2 regions of the Fusibacter sp. A1 genome follow, and region 1 is predicted to be linked to the other one. Evidence: riboswitches for the same ligand, from Rfam matches in the RefSeq annotation. Region 1 holds a riboswitch; the other holds the start of a gene.
What was found. Region 1 has a riboswitch for FMN ahead of ribD (bifunctional diaminohydroxyphosphoribosylaminopyrimidine deaminase/5-amino-6-(5-phosphoribosylamino)uracil reductase RibD). Riboswitches for the same ligand answer to the same signal wherever they lie in the genome.

Region 1 (15,368 bases):
CTGCCATTTAGGCAGGTAATCATACGCTTGTGAAGTGATAAACTCATCAAAATAGTCATCCAGACCAAACTGTTTTTTATGAGCCTGCATATAGCCGTCGCTGCAGTTGCTGATAAAGACAAGTCGATAGCCCTGTTGCCTCAAATAACGGAGCACCTTAAGCGAATGCTTGTATAACCTCGCCTCGCCTTTTTCGATTCGTCTGTTCATTTCTGTGCCTATTAACATGCCGGCTTCTTGCTTTAAAGCCTCTGGAAGGTCAGGCATAAAGGCCTGCCACATGGCTTCTTTGTTGTATCCCAGCCATTTTGCGATTTCGTCATCAGCCCAGCTTCTTTCATTTGCGTAGCCGTGCTCGACCAGATAATCGAACGCCTTTCTGAAAGCAGGCGCATAAACAGCGATTGAATCGTGTAGGGTGCCGTCGTAATCGAAGTACAGGGTTTTGATATTCCTTTTAAGCATGCTGGATTTCTGACATGAGATTTGCCATCTCGATGGCAGTGGCAGCGGCTTCAGAACCCTTGTTACCCGCCTTTGTTCCCGCACGTTCGATGGCCTGTTCAATCGAATCGGTCGTCAGTACTCCAAAGATGATCGGTACACCCGTATCAAGGGATGCGCTCGCAACGCCCTTTGATACCTCGCTCGATACCACTTCAAAGTGAGGTGTCGCCCCTCTGATCACAGCGCCTAGCGTGATTACCGCGTCATAGCGGCCCGATACAGCAAGCTTTTTTGCGATCAGCGGTATTTCAAAGGCGCCAGGCACCCACGTGATTTCGATTTCTTCCTCTTTGACACCGTGTCGTTTTAAGGTGTCTAGCGCTCCACCGAGCAGCTTTGATCCGATAAACTCGTTGAATCTTCCAACCACGATACCGAACTTCTTGCCTTGTGCGATTAAATTCCCTTCAAAGATTCTCATGTGTTTCCTCCTAGAATTTTAGTAGATGTCCCATTTTTTCTTGCTTGGTCTTTAAATAGAATGCGTTCTTTTCATTGTGATTCATCTGAATGCCGATCCTTTCGACCACGTTGATGCCATAGCCCCTTAAACCGGATAGTTTTTTAGGATTGTTGGTCATCATTCTGATGTTATGCGCGCCAAGATCCTGAAGAATCTGTGCTCCGATACCGTAATCTCTTAGGTCCTCATCGAACCCGAGTGCCAGATTGGCTTCAACGGTATCCATGCCCTGATCCTGAAGCGCATAGGCCTTGATCTTGTTGATAAGACCGATACCACGGCCTTCTTGTCTCATGTAGAGCAAGATTCCTTTTCCGTTTTTCTCTATCGCGGCAAGTGCTGAGCTAAGCTGATCTCCGCAGTCGCACCTTAAGGATCCGAAAGCGTCTCCTGTGAGACACTCGGAGTGTACCCTTATCAGCGTCGGCTCGTTGGTGATCTCCCCTTTTACAAGGGCTACATGATGTTCGCCGTTTAACTTGTTGACATAGCCGATCATTCTAAAGCTTCCGTATGCCGTTGGCATATCAGCTTCTGAAACCCGCTCGATCAGGCTGTCGTTCTTACGCCTGTAGGCGATCAGGTCTGCGATTGTCACCATTTTAAGGTCATGCTTTAGCACATAGCTTTCAAGGTCATTTACCCTTGCCATCGATCCGTCGTCGTTCATGATCTCACAGATCACACCCGCCGGATCAAGCCCCGCAAGTCTTGCAAAATCTACAGCTGCCTCTGTATGCCCTGCACGCTTCAATACGCCTCCCGCCTTGGCTCTAAGTGGAAAGATATGGCCTGGCCTTGTAAAGTCAGCTCCTGTGGATTCTTTTGCTATCAGCTTTTGTATGGTCAGCGCGCGTTCTCCGGCTGAGATCCCTGTTGTGGTATCCACATGATCCACAGACACGGTGAAGGCGGTCTCTTTTGGGTCTGAACTCTTCTTCACCATCGCATGTAGGTCAAGTTCTGTGAGCCTCTCAGGTTCCATCGGCATGCAGATCAGTCCACGGCCGTGTGTCGCCATGAAGTTGATCGCTTCTGTCGTCGCGAACTGGGCGGCCATCAAGAGGTCGCCTTCGTTTTCCCTGTCCTCATCGTCTACAACCACGATCATCTTACCTTTTTTGATGTCTTCAATTGCTTCTTCAATCGCATTGAACCCCATGTGCATACTCCTTATAAAAATCCGTAGTCTTTTAAAAAATCCATCGAAATACGTGATTCTGCCGTCTTGAAGGTAGCGAACCTTTCGATGTATTTTCCTACCACATCGCATTCCAGATTCACCATGTCTCCAGTACCCTTGTCAAGCAGTGTGGTCTCCTTTGCCGTCATCGGTATGACAGAAACCTCAAAGTCTCTATCACTCACACTTGTCACTGTGAGGCTGATTCCGTCTATGGCCACAGATCCCTTTTCAATCACATACCTTAAAACCTGAGGACCGGCTGTGATCGTCAGTCTGAGTGCGTTGTCATCATCGATTCTTTTAACGATCGCACCCGTACCGTCGATATGTCCCGATACGATATGACCTCCGAACCTGCTTCCTACAAGCATCGCCCTTTCAAGGTTGACATAGCTTCCGACCGTTAGGCTCTTGAAGTTGGTCCTATCCATCGTTTCCGGCATGACATCCGCGCTAAACTCCTTATCCGTATGGCTTGTCACCGTCAGGCAGACGCCGTTTGTACAAATGCTGTCCCCCGGTTTCACATCGCTTAGCACCTTATTTGCTTCAATGGTCAGTACGATCGACTGTCTTCCTCTTTTCATTCTTTTTACAATCCCGGTTTCTTCAATAAGTCCTGTAAACATCGCTCACCTCCTCACTTTCATACGAACCATCACATCGTCTTCAATCTGCTTGACCTCTATCAGGTCGAAGTAGGTCGCATCGCTCATGTTCTCGACACCGATTCCGCCAACCGGTGAACTGGCTGCGTAGCCGCCTACCACTTTTGGTGCGATAAAACTGATCACCTCATCGACGATTCCAGCAGTCAGCGCACCCGCGTTTAAGGTTGATCCGCCCTCTAAAAGTACGCTGTCTATTCCCAGACTATAAAGTCTCTCCATCAGGTTATCAAGATCCACTCTTCCATCCATGCTAGGTGTCTTAATCATCTCAATGCCTTTCAAGGTAAGTTCTGCTTCCTTTTCAGGATCTATCAGTTCAGTGGTAGCAAGGATCACACCTCCCTTTTGGTGCTCTGAGAGCAGCTTCGCATCAAGGGGCAATCGCCCTTTTGCATCCACGATGATTGGTCTTGGGTTAAGTCCTTTGACCAGCTCAAGCCTTGTCGTCAGGCTTGGATCATCTGCAAGTACCGTACCTATGCCTACCATGATCCCCATCATGTCGTGGCGCATGGCATGCACATGCTCCCTCGACCTAGCGCACGAGATCCATTTCGAATCGCCGGTTTTTGTCGCTATTTTCCCATCAAGGGTCATGGCGGTTTTCATCGTCACGTAGGGTTTGTTCTCTAAGATATACTTTAAGAAATAGCGGTTCATGTCACGAATCTCTGATTCGAGCATACCGACTGTGACCTTGATGCCGTGTTCCTCTAGTTTTTTTATGCCTTTACCAGCAACAAGCGGGTTGGGGTCTTTTAACCCTATCACGACCTCGCTAAATCCCTTCTCGATGATCAGATCAACGCAGGGCGGTGTCTTTCCGTAATGCGAGCATGGTTCGAGTGTCACATAGATTGTCGCGCCTTTTAGGTCTTCTGTCGCGTCATTAACCGCGTTGACTTCCGCATGCGGTCCTCCGAACTCTTTATGGTAACCTCGTCCGATCACCCTGTTGTTTTTTACAATGACGGCTCCGACAAGCGGGTTGGGGTTCACATATCCCGTTCCGAGCCTTGCGAGCGCGATGGCCTGTTTCATATACTGCATGTCCTTATCCCTCATTTCAACAATAGGTATTACCACTTAAATACGAAAAAACGCCCTGAAGAAGTAGCTTCAGGGCGTGACCATACAAAAATACACACAAAAAAACATCGTTTTTTTGCATCATAAACCTTCTTCCATCCAGACTTTACTGTCGGTCTTGGAATTACACCAAGTCAGCCGTTAGGCTCGCGGACTATCACCGCCGGTCGGGAATTACACCCTGCCCTGAAGGTACTATTCAATTATCGACACAAGTATAACACAATCGATTTTAATCTTCAACCGCTTCAACTGTATCTTTTGAGAGGACGGAATCCCCTTCATAAAGTTTAGGAAACACCTTACGATCGATAAAATAGTTTACAGCGACAATGAATGTCGTCAAGATACCGATTGTCGCAACCGTAGCAAATGCTGTGGAATATCCACCTTTTTCAACGATCCAACCCATGATGACCCTGCCGCTTGCACTACCCACAAAGTAGGCGATGTTCCTAAAACTGTTCACCCTTCCCCTATGTGAAGACGGGACACGCCTGGACATATAGGGAGAGGACCCCAGCATGTTGACAATCTCACCGATGGTGAAGGCGAACATCATCACAAAGAAGATGTAGTAGGCGGGCCTGTTCATGATGATGACATAGCTGATACCGATCAGAAGCTGGCCCATGAACACTTTAGGTAGCTCGTGCAGCCTTCTAAAAAGATAAGTGAGTATCGGTGTGCACGAGATGACCACAAACGCGTTGAAACTTGCTACAAATCCAAAATATTTTGACCCCAGATCCACACCGAACATGTCGGTCATGTACATGGGAAGGACAAAACTCCACTGGTCGTATACGAAGGCGGCGAAGAAAAAGACGATCAGCTGAATGAGAATCGACGGTCTCTCTTTAAAGATGCCCGAAACCTTCGCATCATGCTCGATGGTGTCCTCATACTCATTCTTTTCACTTTCGTCAAGGGAGCTGACATCGATGACCTTTACAAAAATCACAATCAATATGGTGGACGACAGCGTCGTGAGTCCGTCAAGTACAAAGGCAAGGCTCAGGTAATTGGCAAACAGCAGACCCCCAATGGCCGCCCCGAACATGAACCCCAGATTATGCCCCAGATACATGAGGCTGTATACCTTTTCACGTTCATTGGGCTTTGTCACATCCGCAACAAGGGCCTCGAAGGCCGGTCCCTCCATATTGGCAAACAGACCTGCGATGACAAAGAAGACCATCATCAAGTTACCAGGCTCGACAAAAGCACATAACATGAAGAAAAAGATCGAGATTGAGTCGAAAATAACAATCAGTTTTTTTCTGCTGAACTTATCGGCAAGTTTTCCGCCGATGATATTGGCAGGTAAAAAGAGCACCCCGACCCCTAAAAAGATATAGGCGATTGTTGTGGGGCTATACCCTATTTTGTCTTTCATGATCAGTGTAAGTAGCGGCCAGATGAAGGCTCCCATATTGGTGACCATACGTCCGATAAAAATCACATACGCCGAACGCGACAAACCTTTATACTGCGAAAATATCTCGATGATCTTTCTCATTAAGCACCTCCAAGCAGACTTAGCTTACTTTAATTCAAGTATTCCTAACTAGAGTTACAGCAATTTTGACAAGTACTTCAACTCATCCGATCCAGACTCCATCAACTGCTGCAAGAGATCGTTCATGAAGGTCTTATGGTGTTCAAGCGTCTTCGAAAACGACTGGATCACCTCGACTGCAAGTGTTGGTGTCAGTGTTACCTTGTTTGCACAAAGGCCTATGAGCACCGCTTTGATAAGAAAGACCCTCACCACAAGCATGGTGTATCCGGCATAAGGGTCACCCTGTTCAGAAAATGGATACATGCTCTTATACATCGTATTTACGATGTAGTTTTCAAAAATACGCTCATGCCTGACCATAAAGGGTTCGACATGTCTGATCGCGTTAAGTTCATAAAGAGAGTAACTGTTCGAACCGGGTTTGGACCTTTTGATTTCTAGACCTTGTTTTGCAGCCTTTAGAAGCTTTCCGAACGTCTGATTTTCAATTTGCTTGTCACCGTCCAGAACGTTTGTGTTTTCAATAAAAAAGTTAAGCTGCTGACGGTAGTCCGGGCGGAGTTTTTTAAGGTAATTTACATACTCCTTGTTCAGCACTTTATTTTTGCATTTTTTTAGAGTAGCTGGTACACCTTCTATATTGCCGCTCGCATGCATGGGAAGAATACGCTCGTGCATCTCGCCCAGCAAATGCAGCCGTTTTACAAGTGGGTAGTCGCTGTTTTTCAAAAGATCCATCGAAAACGCCCTAAGTTCGTTGAAATACTTAGCCGGGTGATGTTTCAGTGAAGGGTCTTTCGTCGCCACCTGTTGGGTGATGATGAACCGCGACGCATCGACATCCGCCTCTTCAATCATCAGGCTGCCGCCATCGAGTAAAACCATTCTGGCAACCTCAGGGCATGACATGGTGGCAGACAGTTCAAGTACGCCATCCACCAAATTGACAACACGCGGGTAAGCATTGCAAACTTTAGATAAAGCCGTTTCGCCATGGGTCCTTTGAATATCGCAAAGGTCGTCACTCGCTAAAAATGGACACCGCTTGGTACCCGATAACACCATTCTCCCATAATCGATTCCCTTGTCATAGCAGTCGTTATTGAGGATCACATCGGAGGATAACCTTTCAAAGAGCGGTGAATCTTTTCTGCTCTTGTAGCCTTTATATGTCTCGATATCGATATCCACATCCCATCCGATGCAACAATTGTCAGTGCAGCTGCTTCCGATACATTTAAAATCTTTCATATAAGTCATGCGTCTAATACGCTCATTAACCATTTCATCCCTCACAGTCGTCATTTGCTATCATACATACCCAAAATTATGGTTCTTTACATATTACTCTAGTATAAACGTTATGATTTTACTAGTAAATAGTGTGTCCTTCAAGCTAACCCTAGACGATATCATTTCCACAATCTGATAAAACAGTGTATTATATTAAGAGACCCTAAATAATTTCATGTAGCTCCTGTTACATTTATCCATAAGATTGGAGACAACCTATGAAAGACCTGACACAAGGTAAACTGCTGAACCACCTATATCATCTGGCCCTACCGTCAATAGGCGGTATGCTCGCATTTTCGCTGTTCAACCTCACCGACACCTACTTTGTAGGTAAACTGGGTACAGAATCACTTGCAGCAATGGGATTCACCTTTCCGATCGTCATGATCGCAGGTGCCATATCCTCAGGAATCAGCACAGGAGCCGCTTCTGTAATTTCAAGAGCCGCAGGAAACAAAGACCGCAAGACCATGCGCAGAACGGCAACCGACGGCATTTTGCTTTCTATCGTAATCGTCGCCATCTTTTCGACCTTGGGGCTCTTGACCATGGACCTGCTGTTTCCGCTGCTGGGCGCCAAAGGGGATACGCTTCCCCTTGTAAAATCCTATATGACCGTCTGGTATTCCTTTGTCATCGTCGTATTGATGCCGCCCATCGGCGATGCGGCCATGCGTGCTGTCGGTGACACCTATCGTCCCTTTAAGGTCATGATCACCTGCGCGCTACTCAATATGATCCTAGACCCGATCTTTATCTTCGGGTGGTTGGGTTTTCCGGCGCTTGGCATACAGGGTGCGGCCATTGCTACGGTGATATCAAGGGCAGTGGGCATGGTCATGACGCTTTCTTTCAACCATTTTTACCATCAGTTGATTGACTTTCATGTGCCAAAATATAAGGAAATCCTAGACTCCTGGTCCAAAATTCTTACCATCGGCATACCGGGCATCGGAGTATCGCTGATCCCTCAGTTGGTTCGAATGGCCTTAACCACGCTTGCCGCCTATACCGGTGGAACACTGGCAGTCGCAGCGGTTGCAGCAGGTAGCAGAATCGAAGGGTTCTCACTGATGATCGCAACAGCCATCGGTATCAGTATCGTTCCGCTAGTGGGTCAAAACTACGGTGCCGGCGCTTTTGACCGAGTCAAGGACATCCGTAGACTGCTCAACCGCGCTTCATTTGTCGTGGGTACGGGCATGTTTCTACTCATCCTTGTCATTGCAAAGCCTGTAGTGCTTCTATTTACACAAGATCCAGCAGTAGTCGGCCTGACTGTCACCTACTTAAGGGTGATGACGATAGCAAGCATAGGCCTTAATCTATACAACTTCACCAACCAGTCACTCAACGCAATCGGTCAGTCCCTGACAGCGCTTAAGATAAACGCTTTCGGCACCATCTGCATCCTTTTGCCGCTCATGTTCTTTGGTTCCAGAATATCCTTCACCCTCCTCATCGCAGGACTGGCCACAGGACAAGTTCTAGTTGGAATGGTCAGCATGTACTTCGGCAATCGAATTCTGGCACCGACCAACCTAAAAGCCTTAAGTGAAAAGGCCTCATAATTGCATAAATCATTCAAAAACCCCTTATCAGACTTTGTAAGTCCAATAAGGGGTTTCATCATTTTATCATACTAAACTTCAGTCAATCCATTGTAATAGATAAACATTGCAATTCACCATAGGGTTAGAAGTTATTTTAAATTGATTCTATTCGTAACCACTTGCATCGGAAAGCTTTCCATGATCACAACAGGATAAAATTCGACTTCATCTCCAACCATAAGTTCACTAAGGTTAAAGTTTTTTACCGCCTCAAAGGTCGGCACATAATATTCTCCATCATCAGTGCTTTTGCCATAGAGTACCATTTGTCCTTCGTCACCTTTATTAATGGCTAGAATTTCAATTTTGATATATGCAGACACATCGTATAGTTCTGCGATGTTTACGTTCTCGCCTCTTCTGATCAGGTCGATATCATAGGCTTTACCTACTTCAAGTTTTGTCTCACCAAAATAGTCACTGCTGATGACTTCCTCTTTAACTTGAATCTCAACGGTCTGATGACCGTCCACTTCAATTACGCTAACCAGAACGCCTTGTGTTGATTCAATCGCAAGTCCCATTGAAGTAAATCTCCTTGAAAAGTCTTCAATAAGATAAGGCACAGCGCTATAGCCTCCATTTTCCTTCTCTACTAGTATTACCGTCTCGCCCAAATAGAGCTTATCAATATCCGCTTGATCGGCTTTATACACAGCAGCTATGTCACCAGTAAGCACGTGGATCTCACCTTCATCAATCTGAATCACTTCACCAACAATATCAAAGCGCGGTTGTTCTGGGCTTGTCGTCACGGCAGTCTCCTTTGATGTTTCCTGTGTAATTTCCTTTGCAGTATCAGTTGCCTGTGTAACGACACCATCCTTATCAGTGCTTTGTTTTTGGCATCCTACAGTAAACAGTGACGCCATGATTAGACCAAACGCTATTAATTTTTTCATCGTAATTCTCCTTTTCATTGATACGTATAAGACGCTTGATCTAAATAAATAGTTCCCACCTTAGCAAAACAGTTTCAGAATTACGATATTCTTTAATCATTAATCGTTTGTTTTCTTAAGTTCATAATGAAGTTCAGCAAATTGATTGAACTGCCTCATACCCTTTAACTTCAACTCCGTTTCAAAATCAAACTCTTTGAATAGCGGTATCCCACGACCTATTATAGTTGGTGCTATAGTAATAATAAACTCATCGACTAATCTTTCCTTAATAAAGAACTGAAGAAGATTTCCGCCACCAACAATCCATATGTTTTGTCCCTCTGACTCCTTTATTCTATTTGTAAATTCAACTATGTCACTATTAATAAATTCCACATGCTCGTTTTTCTCACATGTTGATTTCGAAAACACATAACATTTTTTATTTTTATAAGGAAAATTTCCTTTTTCCATATCCATTATCCAGTCATATGTTCTTCTGCCCATCAAAATAGTATCGACAGTATTGTAAAATTCGGAGTAACCGTTATCTCCTTCACCCTCTATTTTAAATAACCACTCCAAAGAATCCTTTTCTGTCGCAATATACCCGTCCAAACTTGTGGCAATGAATAGGATTAATTTTCTTTTATTTGACATTTATATTCCTCCGCTCATTATATAGTTCACTTTGATTTTATAAGGTAGACATACTGTAATTAGCTAGCAATATACTACAAGTTATCATTTGATTACTGCTTCACTCTCGCTTATTATAACATTAATTTGTGTTATACTGTAACTAGCCATTATTGTAATAAGTTACTAATTATAAAGTATCATCTTTACCATTAAACCAACTGACTCACTGTAGTTTTTCAAGGAGGTAAAATGAGAAAAAATTTCATATCCTTTATTTTAGGCATAATTCTATTGATCATCAGTTCCAGTTTCATCTTAGACTTTATTAAGACTACCAATCAAGACGGATTCAGTCAGATCCAACTTACTCTTACTGAAGATGTTGAGATTAATCAAATAAGGGCTACTCTTAACGAAGAAGTCAGCACTTTAAGCATCTCACAAGATAAAGAAGTCCGTGGCGAGATTTCTCTTTTAATTCGATTTGATTCGTTGGAAAAAAACGTGTTGGACCAATTGGTAAGAAAACTAACCGATTTATATGGGGACTCGATCTTTATTAATGGAACATTGACTGTTGGCGGTTTTGAACGGACATTATTCTCGTATGTCCTATTGGGCTTTGCAGTAGCTGTTTTTTTACTTGGTATCTATTTTTGTGTTTCCGTTATGAGAAACAAAGCTTTGGATTAAGAGCTTCACAGAATTAGATCGATGTAAATTATTTCAAAATTAAATTAAATCCCCTGTTTGCATACGCATACAGGGGATTTGTAATATCGTTACATAGCTTCTCTTTAAAAAATCACACTACTGAATACTAATATCGTCAATAGCAAGATTTCCACTGCTCTTAAAATAAGTAAATCTTAGTTGAGATGTGCTTTTATCAAGTGCAATCGAAACAGTTGTGCCAGTTGTCGGTAATGAAGATAGGCTATCAAGCTGTGACCAGCTTGTGCCATCAAACTTTTCAACCAACAGGTAAGAAGCACTGTTTACACCGTTACCTTTTATCCAGAAGCTCACTGATCCGTTACCCATCAGGTAAAACTCAGGGCTAGTGATCTGATTTCCGGCAGAGCTCATCTTAATCGATGGTGCGGATTGACCGTAGTTTCCATTTGAGGTGTATACACCTAAACCATCAGAAAATGTCCAATCAGCAGGAATACCAGATGTGATTGTCGATTTTGTTCCTATCACACTGTCAAAACCTTCACTTATTGAAGTCGGTGCCGGAGGAAGCGTCACATTGATTGTGCAGCTTGAAGCGATATTGCCATCCACCGATGTAGCCGTAACCACTGCCGTGCCCGGAGAAACAGCTGTGATGTTTCCATTTGCTACTGTGATTACACTTGAATTGCTACTAGTCCAAATTACCGTCTGATCTGTCGCATTGGTTGGTAGAACCGTCGCCACTAAAACATTCGTCGTACCGATGATCATGTCAACGTTTGTCTTATCAAGTCCGACACTCGCCACATGAATCACAGGATCTGTCACTGTCACTGTACATGTCGCTGTATAATTTCCGTCAGTGGATGTCACAGTTATGACCGCTGTACCTTGGCTGATGCCGGTAACAAGACCGTTATTAACCGTAGCTACAGCGCTGTTGCTGCTTGACCATGTCACAGACTGATCGGTAGCTTCTATAGGCGCAAGCGATGCGTTTAACGTAAAGCTGCTTCCTGTATCCATCGACTGAGTTGACTTATCCAGTGTGATACCGGTTACTGCGATGACAGAACTTGTACCTTCCAGTTTAATGTCATCGATTGCTAAATTGCCTGTGCTTTTTGTATAAGTAAATCTTAACTGGCTGACACCTTGTGGTACAGAAGCGTTTATAACCGTGCCGTTTACAGGCAAGTTAGTAAGACTTGTCAGTGTACTCCATGAGTTGTTCGTATATTTTTCAATCAGAAGCATAGAAGAAGCATCTGTTCCATTTCCTTTTGCCCATAACGACAAAGTACCCTGAGCCGTTAAATTGAATGTCGGTGTCACTAACGAGTGACCTGTGCTCGAGAACTTGATGGATGGAGACGAGTTTCCGTAGTTGCCTGAGCTTGTATAAACCCCCATGCCAGAACTTGTTGTCCATCCTGTAGGAAGTCCGGAGGATATTGACGAACTAGATCCAACGACTCCGTCAAATCCTTCATCAATTAGCGTAACCGGTGCTGATGGAGCGACTATTACAGAACAGGCTGCCTTTTTACCGCCATCTACTGTCGTAACTGTTATCACGGCAGTACCTTCAGCAACTGCTGTCACTGTTCCCGAACTTACTGTCGCAACACTCTCATTGCTTGAACTCCACGTGACTGATTTATCAGATGCGTCTGTCGGTAAGACCGAAGCTGCCAGTGAAAGCTGCTGGCCGACATCTAGCGATGCACTGGTTACATCTAGCGTCACACCTTGCACTGCGATAGACGAGCTTGCGGCTTCTAGTTTGATGTCATCGATAGCCAGGTTTCCTGTGCTTTTTGTATAGGTGAACCTTAACTTATTTGTATCACTTGAAACGTTGAAGTTCAAAGTAGTTTCTACTGCTGGTAAGTTTGATACAAGTGAAACCGTGCTCCAAGTAGTGCCTTCATATTTTTCAATCAATAAGCTGGATAGGTTATCTGTTGCATTACCCTTTAACCAGAATGACAAGGTCGCGTTGTTATTGATAGTAAATGTTTCTGTTTCTATCTGTTGACCTGTAGAACCAAATTTCAAAGAGGGTGATGAGGCGCCAAAGTTCCCTGTTGATGTATAGACGCCGACACCTGATGAGACTGTCCAACCTGCAGGAATTCCCGACGAAATGCTAGAACTTGACCCTATCACGCTGTCAAAGCCCTCATTGACTACTACCGCAACGACATTCGCTGTTACTGTAACGGCGCAAGTTGCAGTTTTATTGCCATCCTCTGTGGTTGCCGTCACTACTGCGGACCCTTCAGAAACACCCTTCACAACTCCATTCACAACAGTCGCTATGTTTGAATCGCTACTGGTCCAAGTAACGTTTGTGTTGGTCGCTTCTGCTGGAAGCATACTGGCAACTAAAATGCTCTTTTGACCTTGGTCAAGTGTCAAGGCGCTCGTGTTTAGAGTCACGCCCGTCACAGCGACTGGTATGGTTCCTTGAGGCGCGCCATAAGAATCAAATGCATAGGTATCTGTATTCCAGGGGTCGTAAGTAGGTGTCGCCCATGGTTCCGCCTGAGTCTGGTTCATTTCAGAAGGTGCGAGTGGATTTGGTGTGTTGATGCCTTTTGAATGGTTGACACCGTCAAAGCCGATATAGCTCTCTGGCGTCGATAACCAGTCCACGATGTTCACAGAAAGAATATTTGCAGTTCCAGCGCTTTTGTAACCCGGATGAGTTGATTTTGCACTTCCAGAACCTTGATTTTTGTATTTTGGAGTATCATCCTCAATCGGTGATGAATCACCTATAAACGCGGCCTTTCCGGCGCTTGGTTTTGAAATTACAACATAAGGTCCTTCAGCAGTACCGCCGTAGTAGATGCCCTCATCAGCAGCATTGTTCCATTTGGTCGGTAAATCCGTATCCGAAAGATAAACGATACCTTTTGCCTTGTTGCCATCGACAATGGCAAGGGTTGAACCTGCAGCCATTAGAATAGGTTGCACGTCTTGAGTGATACCTTCAGAATCTGAAGGTGAAGCGATTCCGCTAAAACCTGCGATAAGATTCATCGCGTTGAACCTAAATCTAACCCCAAAGTTTTCAGCCAACCAGCCCTTTGTGGCATCTTGCGGATTTCGCAGGTCGCCATATTCGCCACCCATATTGTAAGCGGCGTCTGTAGACCTATTGTAACCGTTATAGGTTTCTGTTGAATCCCAAGTGTTTAAGTTTCTATCCGCATTGTAGTGGTCTGAAATAAAGTAGATCCCTTTGCCAGCATCAACAAACTGCTTGAGCGCAGCGTATTCTGAAATCGTGAATGGGCGATTTGCCTCTGCCATGATAAACACATCGGCATCCTTGATCGCGTCATAGGTGATTACCGCCTCATTTATCGAAACGTTTTCCGGCTGCCTATCATCATAAAATCTGATCACACCATCGCTGTTCTTGTCGATGCCGCGATATTCTCTTACAGTATAGCCATGCGCCACAAGATCATCTGCAAAATCTGAAAATGCGCCGTCTAAAACCCAGTCTGCCTGACCGGCTGTTTCTGCATGTGAATTATCAAATAATACCAACTTACCGTTGTTTGTTTCAGCACTCGGATACTTGATTGGTATCTCATTGTTCCAAGTATAGTCTGCCACCGTAGCAGCAAAATATGAATTGCTACTGAAGCAAAGTATTGCCACTAATAAATACGCTAAACTCTTCCTTAGCACTGCCTTGTTCATATTAACTCCCCCTAAATTTTCTATATCTGAATTTTCTGACTTCCTAAATATAACATAAAAAAAATTCATTAGCTTTATAAACTAATGATAAATATAATGTCATTATTATTTTAACGTTTTGTAATATTCATACACAAAAATTATTTTTTACGCACTCGAAACTTTACTTAGATTTATACTCAATATCAATTGTGGATCATACTAACAATATCCTTTTTCAATTACGCCATACCTTGCACAATTGCAGGCTTCAGGCCGAGTCTTTTAAGATACACTTATACTGATTCCACTATTTAATGACTTAGAGCCTGAAAAAAGACTCCCACCGATACCGATGAGAGTCTTTTAGTTAGCTTAGTTCACTGCCTATGAATTTTTGACTTTCTACTTGATGGTAAGTAGATTCTCCAATAGTTGCGCCATTTCAGCACGAGTCGCCAAACCTTTTGGATTCAACTTTTCGTTGTTTCCTGAAACAACTCCAGCTTCAACGCAGATTCTCATCGCTTCTTTGGCATAAGAAGCAATCATATCTGTATCTAAGAAGTCACCTAAATTCTTTTCAGATGCTGTTTCTGGTAACTCATTTGCTACTAAAAGTGTCTTGTAAAGCATTGTAATCAGATCCTGTCTGCTGATTGCAGCATCTGGAGCATACATATTCTTACCGATTCCGTTAGAGATGCCAAGACGTTTAGCTGTCGCTAGGTAACCTGTATAATAAGTATCTCCCGCATCTGAGAAGTTCTCTGTCATATTGACATCCGCTTCGATTCCAAATGCTCTCAAAGTCATGACAATAAACTGACCTCTTGTGATATTAGCATCCGGACTGAACGTCGATCCACTTGTACCATTTGCTATATCGCGTGCTGCGACATAAGAAACTGCATTGTAATACCAGTTGGATTCTGTAACATCTTCAAACTGTTTCTGATCGTATCCGATCATGTAAGTTGAGAAGTGAGAAGTTACAAAGTCAATGCTCTTTGTCTCTTCATTGTAGTTTCCTTTGATTTTAGTAAGTTTTCCATCCTCATCCACATAGTAGACAACGATTGAATGTTTCTTTTCATTAGCTTTCAACG
Region 2 (15,368 bases), on a different contig from region 1:
CACTTTTAAAAGGTGGCTACTTCAGCGTAGTTTCCATCAACAAACAGATCTTTTTGCTTTTCGTATGCGTCAAAAATAACATTTTGTAGGATCAATCTCGCATCACTGTTGATCGGATGTGCGATATCCCTATAATCCGCTTCCCCAACTTTGCGGCTTGGCATAGCAACGAATAATCCATTTTGTCCCTCAATGATCTTGATATCATGAATCACAAACATGTCATCGAGCGTAACCGAAACTACTGCTTTCATTTTTCCATCATTCTTAATTTTACGTACTCTAACATCTGTCACATTCATCGATTTACTCCCTACCTTCCATTCTGTCAGAAAATTTAAAAAATGAGCTCTGAGTTCATTTTACCTTAATTTTTTATCCTCTGCCAGTATTTAAGTAAAAATTTTAGAAATTTTTCCAATTGTGGAAGTATCGCCTTAATTACAGTTCCAGTTTGAGTGATTCCACCACCTCAAGATTAGGTGAAATATCGATGTTCTCAGGCGAAACATGTTTCAAATGCAATAAGGCATGGTAGTTCGTAAGCAATTTCTCTTTTGGTGTGCTTGACTCAAGAAGTACGCCGATACCCACCACGTTTGATTCAAACTCCTTCACCAAGTCGACCATTCCTTTAGCGGTTCCGCCGCCCTTCATGAAATCATCGATGATCAACACATTCGACTTTGCCTTGATCGCACGTTTAGGAGCGAACATCGTACCCAGCTTTTGCGAAGAACCAGAAACGTAGTTGATGCTCACCGTCGGACCGTCAGTCACTTTGTTGTCTTTTCTTACAATCACGAGCGGCACATTAAGATAATTGGCAGTCATAAACGCCATGGGTATACCTTTTGTCTCGATGGTAACCACATAATCCACATCATGACTCGAAAAAGCTTCTGCGAATATTTCTGCGACGCCTTTGATGAGTTCTGGATTATAAAGAAGGTCTGCAATATACAGGAACCCACCAGGAATAATTCTCTCCGGCCGCTTGATTTCGTCACACAGCCTGGTCAGAATCTCCATTTTATAACTCGACTCCACTCTAGGAATATATTTGACACCACCCGCTGCGCCAGGAATCGTAACGACCCTTCCCAAACGATTCTTATCCATAATCGATTTTACGATAGCGATATCTTCACTGATACTCGACTTGGCCGCCTCAAACATATCTGTGAAATGCTTAAAGGCGATCACCTTATTTGGATGCTCACTCAAAACCTTGACTATCAAACCAATTCTTTCGTTTCTTTTGATTTTACTCATAATGCCACCCATCTTTATCGTTAATTCCGAATTATTTTAAGTTCTGTAATCATTTTATTCGTATTCTTCGCTTAAATCAAGCATTTGAAAGATTATTACTCGCTTCCTACCATTAGCTATATGAAAATAGAGCACTTTTTGATATAATGCAATACGTATACTGTGTCACCTTAGACACTTTTTGAGAGGAATTTAATTAACATGAAATCATTATTAACAGCTGAACGTGTTCATTTCATAGGTATTGGCGGCATTTCAATGAGCGCTATCGCACACATCTTTATCGAAAAAGGAATCAAAGTAACCGGTTCTGATGCCAAGGCTTCTCCAGCCACCTTAAAATTGGAAGAAGCAGGCGCGACAATTTATATCGGTCACAGTTCCGATAACATCACCGACCAAGATGCTGTGGTATATACCGGGGCGATCTCAGATGACAATCCGGAGTTCGCAAAAGCACAATCGCTTGAAATCCCAACTTATAGAAGAACTCAAGCCATCGATGCGATTATGGAATCGTTTGAAGTCTCGCTTGCGGTCACCGGCACACATGGTAAGACAACGATAACCTCCATGCTTGCGATGATTCTTGAAGAAACTCCACAGGATGCCAGCTACCTTGTCGGAGCCAAGCTTCCGCATACCCACAAGGCATACAAGCTTTCTCCCTCAACACATATCGCTGTTGAAGCCTGTGAATATAAGGCTAGTTTTTTAGATCTTCACCCTACCACCATCATCGTCAACAATATCGAAGAGGAACATCTGGATTACTATGATGATTTGGACCATATCATAAGAACCTATCAGGAGTTTGCGACTCATTTGAAGCCTAAGAACTACCTGATACTCAATCATGATGATTTCAATACGAGAAGACTAATCAAAGATTGCAACTGCAATTTTGTGACGTACGGAATCAACGAGAGCTCCACATTCGAGGCAAGACAGATCACCTTTGACATGCATGGATACCCAAGCTTTGAAGTATTCTATGAAGATGAGAAGCTCATGGAGCTGACACTCAAGGTATGCGGTAAGTTTAATGTCTACAACGCTCTTGGTGCCATTTCAGCAGCTTACGTGAACGGAATCTCGATAGAAAGCATACAATCCGCGCTCTCAAAATTTTCTAATGCCGAGCGTAGATTCGAGATACTCGGTACCTATAAAGGCGCCACTCTTATTTCTGATTACGCACATCACCCTTCAGAAGTGAAAGTTACCGTTCAGGCTGCTAAGAACTTCGACAACAAGGAGATTTGTGTCGTATTCCAACCGCACACTTACTCACGCGTCAAGAGTCTGCTTCTTGAAATGTCAAGCGCCTTTAAGGATGTCAACCATCTCTATATCACAGATATCTACGCCGCAAGAGAAGCAAACACCTATAACATCCATTCACAGGATCTGGTGGATCTGATTATTGAAGAAGGTCAGAACGCCACCTATATCAAAGAACTAAAGGATGTAATCCCGCATTTGGATACTATCGCAAAGGACAACATGCTCATCATCATGATGGGAGCAGGCGATATCGACCAGTTCGCTCGAACCATTGTAGATTAATAAAACCGCTGATTACTCGTAATCAGCGGTTTTTTTATTACTTGAGCATATATACGTTTTCTTTCACAAGAAAATCAGAAACAAAGTGACCGATAAGCGCGACAGTCAGAATAGGAACGATCAGCTCGATACGCCCTGTCAGTTCAAGTGCTAAAACGATCGCGGCAAGCGGAGCGTGAGAAAAACCGCTTAACATCCCCACAATCGAGAACATCATCACATGGGGCAGTGTAAACAGCTCCAGACCCATCATCAGCATCACCCTGTGGATAATCACAGAAAAAATCAAACCTATCAACAGACCCGGGGTGAAGTTACCCCCACAGATTCCCGATCCAAGTTGTACGCTAGTCAATAAGAACCTTAAGACTAAAAATAGCAAAAGTGAACCTAGCGTGAACATCCCGCCGTTCGAAGTGACCAGCAGATCCAACCTGGTGTATAGGGTCTGCGGCACCAAAAGGGCTACGATCCCTGTAAATACACCTGCAAGCAGCAGCTGTTGGTTGCTTGAGAGCTTACTTTGCATGAGTGCGGAGACCGCTTTTAATCCAACCACATAAAAGGCAGCCAGGAATCCCATGAAGATTGCAATGACAATCACCATAAGCCATCCCGCCATTCCAACAGTTTCTATCTTTGCTACATCAGGAAATGCGATAAATGAATAGTTTCCGTAAATCAACTTATCAAGGCTCACCGCTACCACGCTCGATAAAAGGATCGGCACGATATAGTCAAAATACCGCCTTGCGAAAATCACTTCGACGACAATCAACGTTGCAAATAGCGGAGCATGCATCACTGCCGACAGCGCTCCTGCCACACCACAACCGATCAGCAGTCTGACGACTTCCCTTGGCAGCTTCAGATAGTGACCTAAATTTGAGCCGATGGCACCGCCTATATGTACTGTCGGTCCAAACTGACCGACTGCAAAACCGGTACCTAAGGCAACGATGGCATTCAAAATCTTTACAAAAACCTTGTTGGGTATCATCAGCCTTCTATCGATGGTATCGAGTTCATGTTTGACCGCTGTGACGCCAAAGCGTGTGTCTTTTTTTAACAGCACGTTGTGGGTGAACATGAATAAGAAGACGCTCGCCATGGGAATCATAAATCTAAGAAGGGCCTGTTTTTGATAAAGTCCGCTAAAATAACCGTTCATCATACTCACCAGATAATGGAACACAATGGAAAGCACGCCTGCGATGACTCCAATAAAAAAAGCGTACGCAACCATTTGAACGCGAAATCTTCTCGAAGTCACTTGATCATCTGAATGCATACGCCCCTCCTGTTATTCGCTGTCCACACCTCTGCGGTAGACAGCTATCAGTAATTCTTCTGTATCCTCTGCATCATGAATATAATAGCTCAACTTATTGAACATCACCTCACCCGGCAACATCGAAGCATAGATATCCGTTGAAGGATTAAATCCTACGACCGTCGTCGAGTAATAAAGCATATCTTGAAGCGGCATGTCCGTATACACGTAATTGAAAGCCGTTTCAATGACTTTGATCAATTTGAATTGAGATAAGGATTTTGTAATGACCGCTTTGACAAAACCGACCTGCCTCTGTGTCCTGTCAAGATCCGAACCTTCTTCACCGTTGTTTTTTCTCCATCTTAGGTACTCAACCGCTTTTTCACCTTTGAGCACTTGCTTGCCTTTTTGAATGTTTATATGCAGCGGTGGTTCAGCAGTCGGATCATCGTATACCAAATCTTTGTGTACATCGATTTCGACCCCACCGATGGTATCGACAATGTCAGCGACACCGTTATAATCGAGTGTCACAAAATGATGGATCGGTATCCCAAGTAGTTTGGACACTTGTGTTTTCATACCGTTGGAGCCACCGTCGACTTTGCCGTAACCGAACACGGAATTGATTTTATGCTGACCTGGCTTATCATAGCCGGGCACCTCGTTATAGGTATCTCTTGGCACTGTGATGATATCTAAAAGCTGATAATCCGGATCATATGAGGCTACCATGATCGTATCCGCTCTACCACCATCCGTACCTAGGATCACTACGTTTATCCTGTTAGAATACTCAACAAGATCTTCAAGCATTGTCAGATCAGCCAAATTCACATCTATGGGCTTCTCTTTTCCTTGAGGGCTCTGATCGGTGATATTGGGAACTTCAACAATCGACACTTGCCGTTTCATATGATTCAGATACGCATATAATCCCGATCCGAACAAAAGGGATGTGACTACAAGTGATAATAGAAAGACTTTAAAATAAAACTTCATGATTCGCTCCAGACTTAAAAATTGTGGTTTTTTTACTCTATAATTCTACCATAGCGACTGCGCTATTTTTCCAATGACTTATTTTTTTAATATAATTGAAAGCGCGAACAGGGCACATCCTACTACGATGAACATGTCCGCAACATTAAAAATAGCAAAATTAATAAATCTGGCATCCAGGAAATCCACCACAAAATCGATTCGCGCCCTGTCGATCAGATTGCCTATTCCGCCTCCAAGCATCATGGCAAAGGCGACCTTCGACATCACTTCGTCAGGACTTTGCGACCATTTCACCAAGTACACAAACATGATCGCCATGGCAATCGCTGTGACGATGACTAAGAACGACTGTTTATTCGATAAGATACTAAACGCAGCACCTGTATTTTCTGTGTATGTCAGATGAAAGACATCTTTGATGATCGGTAGGCTACCTATGGGTTTTACATAACTGACCACCAACCATTTTGTCAGCTGGTCAAGAATTACTGCAAGAATGATAATCGCTGTATATAAAAGCATGTTCTTCTCCTATTGAAGTGGGGACGCAATTCTACCGACTGCTTCAAGCAACCTATGCCACCACGGTCTCTTTGCGTGTTCTTCTAACGTTAACATATGTGACATTGTTATGTCATCAAGAAAATCTTCAGAAAGTCGTAGGATTTGCTCTTTGTCATATAAAAACGCGTTGATTTCAAAATTGATCTCTAAACTTCTGATATCCAGATTCGCGGTTCCTACCGTAGCGACGCTTTCATCGATGATCATCGTCTTTGAATGAACAAAGCCTTTTTCATACAGATAAATCGCCACTCCCGATTTAAGCAACTTTTCAATATTGGCCTTCCCCGCCCAGTAAACTAGAAAATGATCCGGCGTCGATGGAATAAGAATCCTTACGTCAAGACCCGACAATGCAGCGGTGATCAAACCTTCCATAATACTTTCTTCAGGGACAAGATAAGGCGTCGTGATCCATATCCTGCTTTCAGCTGTGGCAATCATCGTAAAGTAAGCCTGAAGCATGACTTCCCAGTCCGCGTCAGGTCCGCTCGCGGCAATCTGCACTAGGGAATGGTTGGTCACAGTCGTCTTGACTGAATAATCCTCATACATCAGCAGTTGCCTGCTGACAAAGGTCCAGTCCATCAGAAAGCAGTGCTGAAGTCCGTTGACGGCTTCGCCATGAATCCGTAGATGGGTATCTCTCCAAAAGCCTAAGTACTTATGCTTGCCGATATACTCATCACCAAGATTCATTCCTCCGACATATCCGTATTTTCCGTCGATCACGGTTATTTTTCTATGGTTCCTGTAATTCATCTCACGGCCGAATAAAGGCAGAATGAGGGGTAGGAACTCATAGCACTGAACTCCGGCCGCCTTTAAGCTGTTGATGTATTTGTTACCTAGCTTCCAGCACCCTACACTATCGTAGATCAGTCTAACTTCGACACCCGCAAGTGACCTTTCTATCAGCGCCTCCCTGATCATGTTGCCTATTTCATCATTTCTGATGATAAAATATTCCAAGTGGATATGATGCTTAGCACTCGAGATATCTTTTATCAGCTGGCTGAAAAAGGACGCTCCGTCAGAATAAATATCAATTTCATTCTCCAAAAAGAAAGGAGCTTTCGAATTGTTGAGCAGTAGATTCACAAGTCGCGAGTTCACAAGGCTATCATTGAAGTGATCCACAATATGGACCAGTCCGGACTGAACATCCGCACGCCTTGCCATATAGTCCTTTGTAAACTCAAGCTTAGACTGTGACAACCTTCGTTTTCTAAAGCTTCTTCCAAAAATCAGATAAGAAGCAAACCCCACAACGGGAAAAGCGATGAGTACGATCAACCACGAGATGATCTTATAGGGATTTCGGTTATCAAGAAAAATGAAAATTCCTATTCCCAGTACATAAAACGAGAAAAAAGCCTTGATCACAACTGCCAAGTCGGACCAATGGAGAAAATTGAAGATATGCCATTTTTGAAGCACACTTACCACCAGGAAACTGAGGATGGATAGCATCAGGATAATAGCAAAGTTGATTGCCCGTTTTAAAAGTCGTCCCATAGAACCCCCTAGAATTTCGCAATAATTCTATGAATCTTAAACCCTCTCTTAGCAAATCTTCTTTCGTATTCCGTCATGACATTGCTTTCGTCGTTAAGCGCGTGTAAGTCATCGGTATGTTCAACCACATCCAAATGCTCATTTAGGCTCTCAAGAGAAAACTCATATAGCGCTTTGTTGTCCGTTTTAAAAATCAACTTTCCATCTTGCGCGATGATGTCCTTGTAAACATCTAAAAATCTGAAGTGAGTGAGTCGCCTTTTCGCATGTCTTGCTTTCGGCCATGGATCGCTGAAGTTGAGAAAAATCCCGTCCACTTTCAACTCACCAAACCATTCTTTCATTTCAAGGGCATTGCCTCTAATGAATTTTATGTTCGTTACGTCTTTTTTAATCGCCTTCTCCACAGCAGTTAAAAGAACTTCTTCTCTTAATTCAACACCGATGAACTTGGCTTCGGGATGCCGTTTTGCCATCTCAGTTAAAAAACCACCTCTACCTGTTCCAATTTCAAGATAGACCTTTTCACCTGCTATGAACTCCTTAAGTTTATCATTTAATTCACTATTTGCATCAAGCGCATAGTCCACATTTGACATGTAGGCTTCAAACGCACCTGGAATTTTTCTTAATCTCATCAGTATTCCTCCTAGCTTTCTTTGCGATTATACCACATTTGTCGAGTTTTTTTTATAACTTACGTAAAAAAGCCAGTCTCAAGCACTAGACTTGGACTGGCTCTGGCTATTTTACTATTTTGTGAAAATTCTTGGATTTTCGCTCCACGCCTTAAGCGCCTCGAAATCCGCTTCTTTGATATAGCCTTCCTCTTTTGCGATAGGAAGCAGTGTCTTATAATCAGTCAGACTGAACTGTTTGATTCCCGCATCGGCAAACTTTTTTTCTACCTCAGGGAAATTGTAGGTAAAGATAGCACCGCAAGCCAGTACATCCGCACCCGCCTCTATTAACGCATCCACAGCTTTTAACGAACTGCCGCCTGTAGAAAAGAGATCTTCTACAAGGAAGACACGTTGTCCGACTTCCAACTTACCTTCGATTTGATTTCCTTTGCCATGTTCCTTCGCAGTGGATCTGACATAGACCATCGGCTTGTTCAGGATATCCGCGACCCAAGCAGCATGAGGTATACCCGCAGTTGCTGTTCCGGCAATGATATCCACTTCACCGAACTCCTCAGTGATACGGTCGGCAAACCCTTGTGCGATTAGCCTTCTAACTTCAGGATAACTCATCGTTAGGCGGTTATCGCAGTAAATCGGCGATTTGATTCCTGATGCCCATGTGAATAGGTCATCGGTTCCCACAAGGCTTACAGCCTTAATTTCCAAAAGTTTTTTGGCGATTTGTTCTCTCAGTAACATTTAATCCTCCTGTTCAGCTCTTAGAGCATCTTCTGAATAGACGTTTCCTGGATTCCATAACATGTACTCGTAGACACCGTTGTCTTCAAGCGCTTGAATCTGTGCCTTTACTTCATCAGCCCGGTAAGGAATATATCCCTTGACCCAGCGTGCGGTAAAATCTTGAATCCAAGGTCTCAATTTCGCAGGTGTTTCAAGGTTCGCATTACGCATGATCGCATCCTTTATCGAAGCGTCAATTGTCGCATACGGTTGCGCATCAGGCACAGCGAGTCCAAAATTATTAGGTCCATAATGTGAAGGATACATCATCGGAGCGATATAGTCAACCACATTGGTGACAGATTCCCAGTGCTGTCCGATGCCGACATCATTGATCGAAGTAGCCGCCCAACCGAAAACATCGGCTGTTATGTAGACTTCTTTCTTCGATAGACGCTCATAGGCGTAGGACAAGAATTTATGTATCGCTTCGGTTTTCGATTCGTCAAGATCGTTCTGAAAATCAAGATTCTTATCTAATTTCGCGCCCGTCGCAGGGAATCTGACGTAGTCGAACTGAATTTCATCGAAGCCTACATCCGCAGCTTCTTCGCAAATTCCGATCACATACTCCCACAAGTCCCTGTCGTATGCGGTTGACCACGAAATCTTGTCCCTGTCCGAATATAGCGCCCCGCTGTTCAGGTAGTGAAGCGCCCTATCAGGATAAGTCCTCGCATATTGTGGCGACTTGAAGGTTACAATACGGGCAATCAGGTAGATGTCATTTTCCTTAAGCTTTTGAATAAAAGGCGCAATCTCTTTGATCGCGATCTTGTCATTCATCTGCGGTAAATATTTCTCAGCGGATTCTGAATGGAACAGCAGGTATCCGTCGTCGTTTTTAACATCGATGACAAACGCGTTGATTTCAGTTTCATTGGCCAGTTTGATCAGATCATCAAGTCTTCCGTTGTCGTTTCGAGCGGTTGCTTGAGTCAGATACACCGCTTTTACTTCAACCGGTGGATTCTTCTCATATGTTGTCTTTTCAAAAGCGGAATAGTCTACCCCGTCGTAACTCATCTTGATCTGTTCCTGCCTGGTCTTGAAGAGTCGAGCGGCGTTTACGAATCCTTCAACCGCTTCCCCGTCAATTGCTTCTATTTGATAGGCTACGACTTCACCGGCTTCATTCAAGATACTTCCCTTCACCCAAACCGAAGTCTGGTGATCCAGCACCATACCAGACTCGACCGTCATCGCCTCATCCGAGTAAACATAAGTCAAATCCTTTGAGTAGTAAGTCTTTTCGGCGATTTCCAAGAGCTTCGCCGCTTTTTCCTCTTCTAGTCTTTTTGCTTCCTCAGCCAGTCTTTTTTCTTCGGCAGCAGCAGCCTCTTCGGCTTCCTTTTTAAGTCTTTCTTCTTCAAGACGTGCAGCTTCAGCTTCAGCGGACTTGTCCTGATCACTTTGAGTCACTTGCTGGCTCTCGTCGGTTTGACCTGATGCCCCTTCAGCCGCAACGTTTGTCGCGCACCCAGTAAGCAGAAGGACCGATATCATCATCACAATCATTAATTTTTTCATAAATTCCTCATATCATCCAATTTAGCTAAGTTCATTTAAAAGTGCCTCGCCAGCGAAGCGAAGCACTATTCTTTACATAAACGTATACGTTCCTGCAAGTAGATAATTCTCAGGAATACTATATTTGTTTTCTACTGATTCAAAATGCCATTTGCCTGGATACCCTTCGCCGTGCATCGCCACTTCGAAGTAAAGCATCGCGATACCCGCTTCTAAAAGTGCCATCCTGTCATCTTCAAAGCCGTCCTCTCTAGAAATAGCTAGGACAAATTGGTCGCGGTCGATAATAAAGCGCCACGGTTGTCTGTTCACAGAAGATGGTGCAAGACGCATATAGAAGAATACCGACGCATATCCGAGTTCTTCCAATTTTTCGACTGTGGCATTCTCACCCCAGGTCTTCATGTAGACGATATCTTCAATCGACATGCGACCGCTGACTGGATTGTTCAGGTACTCCGAATCAATATGCGGATACCCCAGTTGCTTTAGCGCCGATAAACCTGAATCCGCGTTTCCATAGATGTTTCCTATGCGGCTTTCATGTTTCGCATAACCGATTGCAATGATTCCAACCGCTTGTTCTCCCGATGGTAATTCTATGTATTCACCGATCATGTCCTCTGCGTTATTAGCACTTACCCAGCAAGTGGCGATTTCTTCTTTAGTCAGGTTCAGAACCAGCCATTCCCCTGCGTAGCCGCAAGCCTTCAAATTGTGCACCGATTCATTTGAACTAATCACAATATAATGAGGTGCTTGAATCATCACTCCATGATAGCCGGCATGTCCATCCATCGAAGAATAGAACTTTTGCCCCTCTTTTACAAATGTCATCTTAACGTTGACACCCTCCACTACCTGTGGGATTTCTTTTAGCAAGGAGTTGAGCGTATCAACATCTTTTGTCTCTAATGCTTTTTCTTTATACTCTCTAACCGAACGTCTTTTTTCAATTACCTTTAACATTTTCATTATATTAGTCCCCTTTCAACCGAATTCGTACCACTTTAAGTATAGCCTAATCGCACGCTAAATTCAGCAACAAATCATCAACAAAAGAGAAAATATTAATGTTTGCATGAGCCATATTCACTTTGGGTATACAGTAGTTAACAAAAGTCACAGACTAAGGAGCTCACTATGAAACTATTCTTCCACGGCGCAGCTGGTTGTGTCACCGGCTCAAACTACAGACTGGTCACAGAAAAGCAGACATTGGTTATCGATTGCGGTTTATTTCAAGGCAGCGTAACCGAAGAAAAACTCAATTACAACCCCTTTGATTACGACCCCGCCACCATCGACAACATGATTCTGACCCACGCCCATATCGACCACTCCGGCCGAATACCAAAGCTTGTAAAAGACGGATTTCACGGAAAAATCTACTGCTCCAAAGGCACCAAGGATCTCGCGGAGATACTCCTGCTGGACGCAGCAAAGATTCAAGAAGCCGACACGGAATGGGAAAACAAAAAAAGAAAACGCGCAGGCCTTGAACCTGTCGAACCGCTCTATCATACCGACGACGCCTACAACGCCCTCTCCTATTTTTACCCGATACCCGAAGGAGAACCCGTCACCATCGATGGCGGCTTAACTTTGGAGCTGACACCGACAGGACATCTTCTGGGTGCTTGCTCTGCCACCTTGACCGTCGAAGGAAAGAGAATCACCTTTTCAGGTGATCTGGGAACTGCCAATCCGATTCTGCTACCGGCACCAAAATCGATGCCGCCCACAGACATCGCAATATGTGAAACAACTTACGGCAACAGGATCCACCCACCAAGCGAAAAAAGGATCGCAGATCTGATAGAAGCGCTGACTGATACGCTCTCCCATGGCGGAACAGCGATCATCCCAGCATTTTCAGTAGGTCGAACCCAGCAAATTCTATATGATATCTATTCGCACATGAAAAACAATCCGAATTCGGAGATTGCCAAGTATCCGATTTATGTGGACAGTCCGCTTGCGATCGATGCCACTCAAATCTATTTGCATCATATGGATGAACTAAAAAAAGAAGTGAAGCTTAATTTAATGAAAAACCAATCGCCCTTCGCACCCGATAATCTGACCATTGTCCACGACATGAAAAAATCGATGGCGCTAAACAGCGATGTCACACCCAAACTCATCATTTCCGCCAGTGGCATGTGTGATGCCGGAAGAATTAGACACCACTTGAAGCATTACCTTTGGAAACCTAATACGGCCATCATATTTGTCGGGTACCAGGCCGAAGGTTCTGTAGGCAGGGCCATACTCGAGGGAGAACCTCAGATTGATCTGCTTGATGAGGTAGTCGCCATAAAGGCGAGAATCTACAAGTTGAGTGGTTATTCGGGTCATGGCGACCAGACCGACCTGATCAATTGGTTGAAGTCCACGCCTAAACTTGAGCACATCATTCTCACCCACGGCGAGACCGATGCGATCGAAGCGATGAGAGAACTGGTCTCACCGTTCGCAGAGCGAATCGACACCCCGCAAATCGGCGATGAAGTCGAACTTACATGAAAACAAAAACAAAAAAAATCGCGAAAGCGATTTTTTTATTTGCCTATTCAGCAGAAAGATACTCATTCAGAATCCTTCACCTTGACTGAAGTCCATGACGACATCTAAAATTTTTAGAACGGTATTTTCGTTAAACGGCTTAATGATATAGTGTTTAGCCCCACACTCGAGCGCTTCAAAGACCTGGTTCTTTTCATCAATCGCGCTGATCATGATAATCTTCGCATCGTGATATTTGTTTACGATATTCTTCACTGCTTCTATACCCGACATGATCGGCATGGAAATATCCATCGTCACCATATCAGGTTGCGATTTTGCATATAGCTCCACCGCTTCCACACCGTTTTTAGCTTCTTCAACCACGTCATGTCCAGCGCCAATTAAAATTCTTTTAAGCGTTTTTCTGATTACAGCTGAATCGTCAGCAATTAATATTCTGGCCATTTGTTTCCCCCTAATGTCTAGTAATTTATACCGATCAATTTGATATGAGTGCTTACTGATCCACATTCCGACTGCTTCACAGGTAAGTCTGAGATCACGCGCGCCCCGTCGATGGCTTGAATCAAAAGCGGGGTTCCCAATTTCACCTGATTTTGTTCATTGAAGTATTTTAACGACTGTCCCATCACGATATTGATGAGTTCTGAAACGCTTGCTTTGAGCAAAACCTCTTTTTCACTTTCTGGTATGGGTTCATAGAGGATTCTGTCCATAATCCTTACCGCCATTTCCTCACTTATGCTCAAGATTGCTACCCGAATAGCGTCGCTCCATGTAATCAGCAGGACATTATACTGATTGAGAATCAATTCTGTTGTTTCTTTATAGGCACCGAGCGTAAATTTCTCACACCCGAACTCATCTCTAATTATTTGACTCGCCTGCTCGGTCAACAAACTGAAGCAGTCGTGACCGCCGGATGCCGCATTTTGGCCCTCAACCTTTAAAATCGCATCATGGGCATCATGATAAAAATCTATTCTCTGGTCAGTACCTGCAATATCGATATCCGAAAAATCGAGTTCATGGAATTTCACCATTTGGGCATCCGCCGGTCTATGATTGAACCGTTTGACCAATTGCATATCACTTCGAAATCGTTTTGAACTGGAAAATGCCACATATGAAGCATCACAGTAATTTTCGACCCGTAACATAACTGGCATACTTGCCTCCCAAATCATTTTCTGCCTGATACTATGGTAATTATTATACCTCATTTAAACAATTTATAACACGTTTTTCCATTTTAATCAAAAAAACAGACGAAGCGAGCTTCGTCTGTTCAAGGTTAATTTATTTTTGCTTGTTTAAGAATCCGGATACTCTCTTATAGACCAAAAGTGTGACAACAGATACGATTGAACCCTTTATTAGGTTGAACGGCGCTATCGCAAAGATGAGGAATGTCAGCTTGTTTGTAACCAGTGGATTCATGAAGTTTGTAGCATCTACGACCATCTCCATCGTAAAGCCCATCATCGCAGCATAAAAAGGTAGAAGAATGAAGTAATTCGCCAAGACGCCAATGACTACCATCGAAATCACACCCGTGATCAGACCCATAATCGCACCTTTTTTATTTTTTTGCTTTGCGTAGACAAGCGCGGCAGGATAGACAAACGCACTACCTACTATGAAGTTTGCCAGCTCTCCGACTCCAGAAGTCTGAGACAGAGGAAGGTGTAACAGATTCTTGATAAGCTGTATCACCACACCTGCAATCGGACCAAGGGCGAACCCTCCGATCACTGCGACAATGTCACTGAAATCGAATTTTAGAAACGATGAAAAGACAGGTGGCGTCTCTAGAAACATCACTACAAAAGCGATGGCACTGAGAATTGCGATTTTTACCAGTTTGTTAAGATTTACATTCCTATTCATTGTTAACCCTCCAAAGATTATCTAATAATTGCGATATAACAATTCTCGGGACAAAAAAACCCTGATTCATCAGAATCAGGGCGTGGTCTTATCACTTAATTAAAGTTCTTCTCCCATCCAGACTATAACTGTCGGCTCTGGAATCTAACCAGATCAACCTTTCGGCTCGCGGGCTTTACCGCCGGTGGGGACTCGCACCCCGCCCTGAAGAAATTGCTATGCTATTGACATCAGATTAACAATGTTTGAGCGCTTTGTCAACAGGAGAATTATTAGATCAGTGCTTGAATCGCCTCAAGCGCCTTATCATAATCAGGATGATTAGTCACTTCATTTACATATTCAACATATTTGATCGTGTTGTCCCTATCCACGACAACCACACCGCGTGACAGCAATTTGAACTCTTCGATCATGAATCCATACTTTGAACCGAAATCACGGTTCTGGTAATCGGATACCACATCGATGTTCTCCACACCTTCAGCAGCGCAGAAACGCTTTTGTGCGAATGGCAGGTCGACTGTGATCGTCACGATTTGAACATCTTCCTTCAACTTACCCGCTTCCTCATTGAAGCGCTGAGTTTGAAGTGAGCAAACGCCCGTATCAATTGATGGCGCGACGCTGATCACCTTTACTTTATTATCTGTTTTAGAGTAAAAGTCAAAAGGAGATAAGTCTTGAGCCGTCGCTGTGAAGTTAGGAGCCTTTTGTCCAACCGCAGCCGCTTGTTTCACTGTAACAGTATTGCCGCCAAAAGTAATATTCATCATAATTCA

Region 2: linked by a shared signal. The riboswitch ahead of DWB64_RS04470 (ECF transporter S component) and the one ahead of ribD (bifunctional diaminohydroxyphosphoribosylaminopyrimidine deaminase/5-amino-6-(5-phosphoribosylamino)uracil reductase RibD) in region 1 are both predicted to bind FMN.

Annotation. Positions count from the first base shown of each region.
Region 1 is NZ_QQWI01000001.1:225,124-240,491, forward strand. Features, by position in the region: gene DWB64_RS00935 (HAD family hydrolase) at 1-465, opposite strand, end outside; gene ribE (6,7-dimethyl-8-ribityllumazine synthase) at 458-928, opposite strand; gene DWB64_RS00945 (bifunctional 3,4-dihydroxy-2-butanone-4-phosphate synthase/GTP cyclohydrolase II) at 939-2,132, opposite strand; gene DWB64_RS00950 (riboflavin synthase) at 2,144-2,785, opposite strand; gene ribD (bifunctional diaminohydroxyphosphoribosylaminopyrimidine deaminase/5-amino-6-(5-phosphoribosylamino)uracil reductase RibD) at 2,789-3,877, opposite strand; FMN riboswitch at 4,000-4,114, opposite strand; gene DWB64_RS00960 (MFS transporter) at 4,149-5,438, opposite strand; gene fliB (flagellin lysine-N-methylase) at 5,493-6,725, opposite strand; gene DWB64_RS00970 (MATE family efflux transporter) at 6,953-8,308, shown strand; gene DWB64_RS00975 (hypothetical protein) at 8,440-9,252, opposite strand; gene DWB64_RS00980 (dihydrofolate reductase family protein) at 9,352-9,894, opposite strand; gene DWB64_RS00985 (hypothetical protein) at 10,126-10,569, shown strand; gene DWB64_RS00990 (Ig domain-containing protein) at 10,687-14,280, opposite strand; gene DWB64_RS00995 (S-layer homology domain-containing protein) at 14,665-15,368, opposite strand, start outside.
Region 2 is NZ_QQWI01000003.1:83,700-99,067, forward strand. Features, by position in the region: gene spoVG (septation regulator SpoVG) at 6-302, opposite strand; gene purR (pur operon repressor) at 442-1,275, opposite strand; gene murC (UDP-N-acetylmuramate--L-alanine ligase) at 1,477-2,844, shown strand; gene DWB64_RS04415 (chloride channel protein) at 2,882-4,135, opposite strand; gene DWB64_RS04420 (LCP family protein) at 4,148-5,122, opposite strand; gene lspA (signal peptidase II) at 5,201-5,647, opposite strand; gene cls (cardiolipin synthase) at 5,657-7,207, opposite strand; gene trmB (tRNA (guanosine(46)-N7)-methyltransferase TrmB) at 7,216-7,845, opposite strand; gene pyrE (orotate phosphoribosyltransferase) at 7,960-8,592, opposite strand; gene DWB64_RS04445 (putative glycoside hydrolase) at 8,593-10,164, opposite strand; gene DWB64_RS04450 (nitroreductase family protein) at 10,237-11,139, opposite strand; gene DWB64_RS04455 (MBL fold metallo-hydrolase) at 11,308-12,693, shown strand; gene DWB64_RS04460 (response regulator) at 12,760-13,140, opposite strand; gene DWB64_RS04465 (chemotaxis protein CheX) at 13,158-13,865, opposite strand; gene DWB64_RS04470 (ECF transporter S component) at 13,996-14,586, opposite strand; FMN riboswitch at 14,688-14,802, opposite strand; gene tpx (thiol peroxidase) at 14,859-15,362, opposite strand.